DNA from 4 places in the Telluria sp. AC161 genome. Region 1 is predicted to be linked to each of the others. Evidence: predicted binding sites of a transcription regulator. Region 1 holds the regulator's gene; each other region holds the start of a gene.
The links. Region 1 encodes sigma-54, which starts transcription at its own class of promoters, with help from an activator protein. Its sites were predicted from a motif close to TGGCANGNAANCTGCTTT; they were not measured.
Positions count from the first base shown of each region.

Region 2: the regulator sigma-54 is predicted to act here: its motif matches at 1,266-1,283, upstream of ACZ0AJ_RS12550 (PEP-CTERM sorting domain-containing protein).
Region 3: the regulator sigma-54 is predicted to act here: its motif matches at 782-799, upstream of prpB (methylisocitrate lyase).
Region 4: the regulator sigma-54 is predicted to act here: its motif matches at 960-977, upstream of ACZ0AJ_RS01350 (PEP-CTERM sorting domain-containing protein).

Region 1 is NZ_OZ409861.1:4,921,143-4,923,339, forward strand. It holds gene lptB (LPS export ABC transporter ATP-binding protein) at 1-204, shown strand, start outside; gene ACZ0AJ_RS21900 (RNA polymerase factor sigma-54) at 219-1,706, shown strand; gene hpf (ribosome hibernation-promoting factor, HPF/YfiA family) at 1,781-2,137, shown strand.
Region 2 is NZ_OZ409861.1:2,800,919-2,803,115, forward strand. It holds gene ACZ0AJ_RS12540 (translation initiation factor Sui1) at 1-320, opposite strand, end outside; gene ACZ0AJ_RS12545 (hypothetical protein) at 326-553, opposite strand; gene ACZ0AJ_RS12550 (PEP-CTERM sorting domain-containing protein) at 621-1,205, opposite strand; gene ACZ0AJ_RS12555 (branched-chain amino acid ABC transporter substrate-binding protein) at 1,406-2,197, opposite strand, start outside.
Region 3 is NZ_OZ409861.1:965,816-968,012, forward strand. It holds gene ACZ0AJ_RS04340 (cation acetate symporter) at 1-593, shown strand, start outside; gene prpB (methylisocitrate lyase) at 839-1,729, shown strand; gene prpC (bifunctional 2-methylcitrate synthase/citrate synthase) at 1,741-2,197, shown strand, end outside.
Region 4 is NZ_OZ409861.1:295,935-298,131, forward strand. It holds gene ACZ0AJ_RS01345 (thiamine pyrophosphate-binding protein) at 1-79, opposite strand, end outside; gene ACZ0AJ_RS01350 (PEP-CTERM sorting domain-containing protein) at 194-925, opposite strand; RNA gene rnpB (RNase P RNA component class A) at 1,187-1,534, shown strand; gene glpK (glycerol kinase GlpK) at 1,593-2,197, shown strand, end outside.

The sequences.
Region 1 (2,197 bases):
GAGATCCAGCGCATCGTGCGCTTCCTCAAGGAGCGCAAGATCGGCGTCCTGATCACCGACCACAATGTCCGCGAGACGCTTGGCATCTGCGACCGCGCCTACATCATCAATCAGGGCGCGGTGCTTGCATCCGGCCGCCCCGACGATATCATCGCCGACGAGTCGGTACGGCGCGTGTACCTCGGTGAACATTTCCGCATGTAAGCCATACTCAATTGATGAAACAGTCCCTTCAGCTCCGCACTTCGCAGCACCTGGCGCTCACGCCACAGCTGCAGCAATCGATCCGGTTGCTGCAGCTGTCGACGCTCGAACTGCATCAGGAGATCGAGCAGATACTGGGCGATAACCCGCTGCTCGAAAGGCTCGACGATCCGCTCGATCATTCGGTGCGCTTGCTGGGCGATGGGGCGATCAACAATGCGCCGGCACAGGGCGAGGCGCCGCCGGCGCCGGGCCAGCAGGCCGAAGGCGAGGGTAGCGCGCCGGCCGAGGGCGAGGGCGCTGAAGGCGGCGCGATCGATGGCGACCGGCCCGACACCGACTGGAGCGAAGGCAGCGGCGCATCCTCTGGCAGCAGTAGCAGCAGCGACGACGAAGACGGCCGCCCGCAGCTGGAGGCGTGCGCCATCACGCTGCGCGAACACCTGATGGAACAGGTGCGCGAAACGCTGCTGTCCACCCGCGACCGCGCACTGGCCGAACTGGTGATCGACGCGCTGGACGACAACGGCTACCTGGAAGAACCGCTCGACGACATCCACGCGCGGCTGCCCGAAGAACTCGAGGTCGATCTCGACGAACTGCGCTGCGCGCTGGCGATGGTGCAGAGCATGGACCCGGTGGGCGTGGGCGCGCGCAGCGCGGCCGAATGCCTGGCGCTGCAGATCCGGCGCATGCCGGGCGTGCCGATGGTCACGCGCCGCATGGCCCTGAAGATCGTCGAAGGCTACCTGACCTGGTTCGCGCAGCGCGAATACAGCAAGCTGAAAAAAGCGCTCGATTGCGACGACGAAGACCTGCGCGAAGTGCAGGCCGTGGTCCGCCAGTGCAATCCGCATCCGGGCGCCGCGTTCGCGTCGAACGTGTCGGATTACGTGGTGCCGGACGTGATCGTGCGGCGCGCCAAGAACGGCTGGGCGGTCACGCTGAACCAGGACGTGATGCCGCGCCTGCGCGTCAACAGCCTGTACGCGACCATGCTCAAGCAGGGCCGCAGCGAGAGCCAGATGGGCGCGCAGATGCAAGAGGCGAAGTGGCTCATCAAGAATATGCGCCAGCGTTTCGACACGATCCTGCGTGTGGCCGAGGCGATTGTCGAGCGCCAGCGCAACTTTTTCAGCCACGGCGCGGTTGCCATGCGGCCCCTTGTTTTGCGCGAGATAGCTGATACACTAGGTCTGCACGAGAGCACCATCTCTCGTGTCACAACCCAGAAATACATGCTGACCCCGCACGGCATGTTCGAGTTGAAGTATTTCTTCGGTAGCCACGTTGCCACCGAAGCGGGAGGCGAAGCATCCTCAACGGCAATCCGTGCGCTCATCGCACAATTGACAGGAGCAGAAGACCCTAAGAATCCATTATCCGACAGCAAGATCGCGGAAATGCTCGGGGAACAAGGCATGGTCATTGCGCGCAGGACGGTCGCAAAATACCGTGAAGCGCTCAAGATCCCCCCCGTCAGTCTCCGCAAAGCCTTGTAACAACGCCGCTCATACAGTCTGTGCCTTCAGCTCCTGTGTGGTGCAAGCGACGTGACATCTTCAAAGGAGTGTGTATGAACCTCACCATCAGTGGTCACCATCTCGAAGTAACCCCTGCCATCCGTGAATACGTTCAGAATAAGCTGGAACGCATTATTCGCCATTTCGATCAAGTCATAGATACCCACGTCTTCCTGGCCGTCGATAACCTCACTGAAAAAGAAAAAAGGCAAAAAGCTGAAATCAATGTCCAGGTGTCGGGCAAGACCCTGCACGTGGCGAGCGTCGCACAAGACCTGTATGCCGCGATCGACATGTTGATGGATAAACTGGATCGACAAATTCTGAAGCACAAGCAGATGCTCAAAGACCATAACCGCACAGCGATCAAACGCCTGGACGTCGACGAAGCAGACGTCGCTGCCGCCTGATCGAGCGCAGGTCACCACCGCCAGGGGCGTCTTTTCGGGACGCCCTTTTTGCATCCCGCT
Region 2 (2,197 bases), 2.1 Mb from region 1:
AGTGCCTGCAGAACGGTGTCGCAATGGTCACCCTGCACTTCGATCACGCCGTCCTTGACGGTCCCGCCGGCGCCGCAGGCAGTACGTAACTGCTTGCCAAGCATAGCCAGGGCCATCGGATCGAGCGCCACGCCCTTGACGAGAGTGACGCTCTTGCCGCCCCGCCCCTTACTTTGCAACGACACACGCACATTGCCGTCGCCGACTGGCGCAGCACTTGCAGCTGTCTTGCACGTGCACTGCGCCACAGGCTGGCGACAGGCCGGGCACATGCGGCCCGTTTCCGTGGAATAGACGAGACCGCCGTTCGAACTGCGCATGGCGATTAGTCCAGCCGCTTGAGGCGCTGCCCCATGATGCCCCAACGGCAATCGACGCCGTCGACCCGCCCCACCAGCGCCCAGCCGGTACCGATCTTTTCGACGGTGACGCGGCTCTCGATTTCCTTCGCAAGCTTCTCGGCCCAGCCAGTGGCGGCGCCCTGCCCCTTGAAGAGTTCCTTGCCGTCGTAAATCACGGTTGCATCGAAGACGGACATGGCGAATATGGTCATTGCTTCCTCTGGACTTCTGAACGAAAGCAGCATCCTACCACCAGCGCCAGGTCGGCCGACACCGGTGCTACGTGCGGCGGCGGGCGGCCATGAGCCCGGCCATGCCAAGACCAAGGAGGAGCATCGTGGCCGGTTCCGGCACATCGGTTACGTTGGCAAGTGTTGCAGTCCCGCCGTTCAGGCCCGTGATGACCGTACTGTAGCTGCCAGCGCTGGCGTTGCTGAATCCTGTTTCGACCAGAAAGTAATCGATCCCGGCGGACAAGGCAATCGTGAATCCAGCCTGGCCGAAGCTGCCGGTGGTGAGATCGTCATTCAGCGCGATCAGGTTCGCCAAGGGTGAGGAAGCAGCGAATGCATTGGCGTACAGCACGAGATAGTTGTCCCAGCCGGCTGGCACCAGGCTTTGACTGAAGAACGTGTAGTTGCCGGTCTGGTCGACCCGGATGCGGTTGACATCGTAGGCGACATTGGTGCCTACCCCACTGAGCGTGGTGGTACTCAGCGGACGGTTCCATGTCGGGCCACCGACCGTCGTGTCGGTGAAGGTGAGCGGGCCGGCTTGCGCCAGCGTCGCGCCGAAAAGGCCGATCGCCAGCATGGCGGCGTTGGTTGCCTGGCGCACCAGAGTAGAACGGTAAGACATAGTCATGGCAGGTCCTGTAAAAAGCTTGCGTTGTGTCAAAGGGAAACTTGATCGAGCACACGCTACAGAGCAATTACCGTGCCGTTATTCCAGGCGCTTGATTTCTATCGTATTTACATTTTCATAAATACTGACTGTAAAGAATCCCGATGGATTCCCGGTTGCTGCAAGTCTGGAACAGGCTGGTTCCGGTTGATCGCTGCACGTCAGCGCAGCACGGCCAGCCTGACTTTCTTGCCCTTGCGGAAGGTATAGATCGTCATCGCGGCGTCACGCAAATCGCCCTTCCGATCGAAGGCGATGCTGCCGGTAACGCCCTCGTGCCTGACGGCGGCCAGCGCCGGCAGGAACTTGGCTGGATCGCTCGAATTTGCGCTCTGCATCGCTTTCGCGAAGACCATCACCGCATCGTAGGCATACGGCGCATATGACTGTACCGGGAGCTTGTAGCGCTGCTGGTAACGCTGTGTGAACGCATTCAGGCCCGCTTCCTGTGCGGCACCAACCCCGCCCGCCACGACGCAGTAGACCTTGTCGTCGACCAGCGCGTCGCCGGCCAGCAGCGGCATTTTTTCCGAGCAGACGCCATCGCCCGAAATAAGCTTGGCGCGCAGTCCGAGCGCCTTCATCTGTTTGAGCATCGGCCCGGCCACCGCGTCCATGCCGCCATAAAAAATCACGTCCGGATCGCGCGCGCGGATCTGGGTCAGGATGGCGCTGAAATCGGTGGCCTTGTCGCTGGTGAACTGGCGGCTGACCACGCTTGTGCCCGCCCCCGCCTTCTTGACGCCCTTGACGAATTCGTCCGCCAGTCCCTGGCCGAAGGCCGTGCGGTCATCGATCACGGCAATCTTTTTTGCTTTCAGCGTGCTGAGCGTATACGTGGCCAGCGTGCGGCCGATCAGGTTGTCATTGGCAACAACGCGAAACGCCGTCCTGAACCCCTGGCTGGTGTAGACGGGCGTCGTGGCCGCCGGTGAAATCTGCGGGATGCCGGC
Region 3 (2,197 bases), 4.0 Mb from region 1:
ACGTGTTCCTGGGCTTCATCTCGGCGGTGGCGTTCGCGACCATCCTGGCTGTGGTGGCGGGTCTCACGCTGTCGGGTGCTTCGGCCGTGTCGCACGATCTGTATGCGACCGTGTTCAAGAAGGGCAATGCCACCAGCGAAAACGAGCTGCGCGTATCGAAGATCACCACCATCGGCCTGGGTATCGTGGCCGTGGTGCTGGGTATCGCTTTTGAGAAGCAGAACGTCGCCTTCATGGTGTCGCTGGCCTTCGCGATTGCCGCATCGGCCAACTTCCCGGTGCTGTTCATGTCGGTGCTGTGGAAGGATTGCACCACCCGCGGTGCCACGATCGGCGGCTTCCTGGGCTTGGCCACGGCAGTGGGCCTGACGATCGTGTCGAAATCGGTGTGGGTCGATGTGCTGCACCATCCGGCCGCGATCTTCCCGTACGCCTCGCCAGCGATCTTCTCGATGGCAGTGGGCTTCATCGGTATCTGGCTGTTCTCGATCACCGACAAGGGTCCTCGTGCCCGGATCGACCGTGCAGGCTTCGAAGCGCAGCAGGTGCGCGCCGAGACCGGTATCGGCGCATCGGGCGCGTCGGGTCACTAAGACCGGCTGAACTATCCAGTCAACCGGGTGTGCGCTGCAAGGCGCCACCCGGTTTTTTTGCGCCTGCGTGTTTCATGTTTCAAACTGGTGTTTCAGAGTGAAACAATGGCCGGTGTGTTTGAGGACGATTTGGGTAGAATAGGCACGCAAGTGCTTGAAATGTCGGGACATCGCGGATCAACCGGCGCTGGCACGGTGCTTGCAATGAAGACCATAACTTCTTCACCGTGATGACAAGGACCAGCATGAGCAAACTTTCCGCAGGCGCCGCCTTCCGCCAGGCGATCCTCGATGAATCCCCGCTGCAAGTCGTGGGCGCGATCAACGCCAACCACGCATTGCTGGCCAAGCGCGCCGGCTTCAAGGCCATCTACCTGTCCGGTGGCGGCGTCGCTGCCGGCTCCCTCGGTCTGCCTGACCTGGGCATCTCGAACCTCGACGATGTTCTGGTCGACGTGCGCCGCATCACCGACGTCTGCGATCTGCCGCTGCTGGTCGACGTCGACACCGGCTTTGGCGCGTCGGCCTTCAATGTCGCGCGCACCGTGCGTTCGCTCAGCAAAGCCGGCGCGGCGGCCTGCCACATCGAAGACCAGGTCGGCGCCAAGCGCTGCGGCCACCGGCCGGGCAAGGAAATCGTCAGCAAGGAAGAAATGGTCGACCGCATCCGCGCCGCTGCCGATGCCCGTCTGGATGACGACTTCGTGATCATGGCGCGCACCGATGCGCTGGCCGTCGAAGGCCTGGACGCAGCGATCGAGCGCGCCGTGGCCTGTGTCGAAGCAGGCGCCGACATGATCTTCCCGGAAGCGATGACGACGCTCGACATGTACAAGCGCTTCGCCGACGCCGTCAAGGTGCCGGTGCTGGCCAATATCACCGAGTTCGGCGCGACGCCGCTGTTTACCGTCGATGAGCTGGCCGGCGCCGGCGTCGGCCTGGTGCTGTATCCGCTGTCGGCGTTTCGCGCGATGAACAAGGCCGCCGAAAACGTCTACACCGCGATCCGCCGCGACGGCACCCAGCAGAACGTGCTGGACACGATGCAGACGCGCGCCGAACTGTATGACCGCATCGATTACCACAGCTACGAGCAAAAGCTCGACGCGCTGTTTGCCCAGAACAAAGTCAAGTAAGGAGACCGCACATGACTACGCAGAACCAGGAAACCCCGACCTTCAAGCCGAAGAAATCCGTCGCCCTGTCCGGCGTCGCCGCTGGTAACACCGCACTGTGCTCGGTCGGCAAGTCGGGCAACGACCTGCATTACCGCGGCTACGACATCCTCGACATCGCCACCACCAGCGAATTCGAAGAAATCGCCTACCTGCTGGTGCACGGCAAGCTGCCGAACGACGGCGAACTGCGCGGCTACAAGGCCAAGCTGCGTTCGCTGCGCGGCCTGCCGCAGGCGCTGAAAAGCGCGCTCGAAGCCTTGCCGGCCAATGCCCATCCGATGGACGTGATGCGCACGGGCGTGTCGGTCCTGGGCTGCACGCTGCCCGAGAAGGACGACCACCACATCACCGGCGCGCGCGATATCGCCGACCGCCTGATGGCATCGTTCGGCTCGATGCTGCTGTACTGGTACCACTTCAGCCACA
Region 4 (2,197 bases), 4.6 Mb from region 1:
CACCGAAGGCGGTATCGACGCCGTGAATGGAAAGGGCATCGACCAGGATCTGGCCGCCGGTGCGGGAAGGGTGCGTCATGGTGGGGATCGTCCTTGAAGTAGCTTTCAAGGCATTTTATGTGACCAGTACGAGCACGGCTTTTGAAATGGCGACATGAAATTTCATAAACAGCGGTACTGGTACGGTGATCCATCATCGCAGCGTGACCTGGCGATGTCGATCCGAACATCGATGCGGGCAATAGGCTGCGGTTTGACCAGCTTGATACCGTTTCGCTGAACGCCTCGAATGTCGTGACGCGAGACCAAGAAAACCCAAGCCAATCAACGCCAGCGTGCCCGGCTCTGGTAGCTGGTAGCCAGGTATGTCCGCCCCTAATGCCCACTGGTTGGCAGGCGGCGTCAAATTGCCGAAGTAGATGGTATCGATCGCTGCAGTGGGATCAAATGTGAAGCTGCCGAGCACCATGCCAATATCCTGGATTCGTGCGCCGCGGAAAAGGCAGAACTGTCCAGGCAGAGTTTCACAGAAGCCTGTCCCCGTATTACCAAGGAACTGTGCTCCATGAGTGTCGTTCTGGATTGACGAGTAGTAAACCAGGAAGTCCCCATCGCCGTAGTGATTGCCGAGGGGCTGACGTGTCGAATAGTTGAACGATACGCCGTCAGCGAAGCCGCCTGCCACGGAAATTTTTGTCACTCCCGTAAGATAAGTAAGACCATGTTCGACTTTGATGATACCGCCCTCGAAAGTAACGCCGTAGTCGCCACCACGATTGCCAAAGCTGTCCGTGCCGCCGTTGTAAAAGTTTTCAATCAAGGCGCCGTTTTGTGAACCTTCGAAGTTCAGGATTGGAATGGCGGATGCTGTGCTGCTAAAAGCAATCAAAACTGCAGTCACCATGCTCGATATGTTGAATTTCACGATAATTTCCTAAGATTTGAATGACACGAGGCCATTAGCAATATCCGCACCATGAAGCAATGTGCTTTTCATTCAATGGCTTGGGAAAATTATTCTTGAACATTTTAAAAAAGTGTAATAAATGCCGACATGCAAATAGGGTGAATATGGGAGAAGGTGGTGAAACGACAGCGATCCAGGCTTCGTACTGACATGGTAGGGTACCCAGGCTTGCCAGAGCCCGCGAAATCCCCGTCAGATATCGGGTACAATACGCCCCGTGAAGCAGGCCAGGCAGTCGCTGGTCCACGCCGCAAGGTCGTGGACGGGAGGAAGGTCCGGACTCCATAGAGCAGGGTGACGGTTAACGGCCGTCCGCCGAAATCCGCTGGCGCAAGCCAGTGGTACAAGGCGAGGAATAGGGCCACAGAGACGAGCGTATTTAGTTACGGTGAAACGCGGTAACCTCCACTCGGAGCAATTCCAAATAGGCACGCGTTGATGTTGCTCGCGGAGCGTGCGGGTAGGAAGCTTGAGCGCTGGAGTAATTCAGCGCCTAGAGGAATGATTGTCCAAGTGTCGCCGCAAGGTGGCATTACACAGAATCCGGCCTATCGGCCTGCTTTACACATAATTCATGACGCGCACCGCTCGGTGCGCGTTTTCCCCGGTCGTTCCGGAGACCGCATTGACCCACTACATCCTCGCCCTCGACCAGGGCACCACCAGTTCGCGTGCGATCGTGTTCGACGATGCCGGCGTGGCCGTGGCCAGCTGCCAGCGCGAATTTCCCCAGCATTTCCCGCAACCCGGCTGGGTCGAGCACGATCCGGCGGACATCTGGGCCAGCCAGCTCGCCTGCGCGCGCGCCGCGCTGACCGACAGCGGCGTCGACCCTGCGCGCATCGCCGCGATCGGCATCGCCAATCAGCGCGAAACGACGCTCCTGTGGGACCGCGTTACCGGCGAACCCGTGGCCAACGCCATCGTCTGGCAAGACCGGCGCACGGCCGGCGCCTGCGACCGGCTGCGCGAAGCGGGCAGGGCGGCCATGATCGCCGAACTGACCGGGCTGGAACTGGACGCGTATTTTTCCGCCACCAAGCTGCAATGGTTGCTCGACCACGTCCCGGGCGCCCGCCAGCGCGCCGAGCGGGGCGAGCTGGCCTTTGGCACCGTCGACAGCTATCTGGTGTACCGCCTGTGCGGGCGCCACGTGACCGATACCAGCAACGCGGCGCGCACGATGCTCTTCAACATCCACACGCTGGCCTGGGATGACGCCTTGCTGGC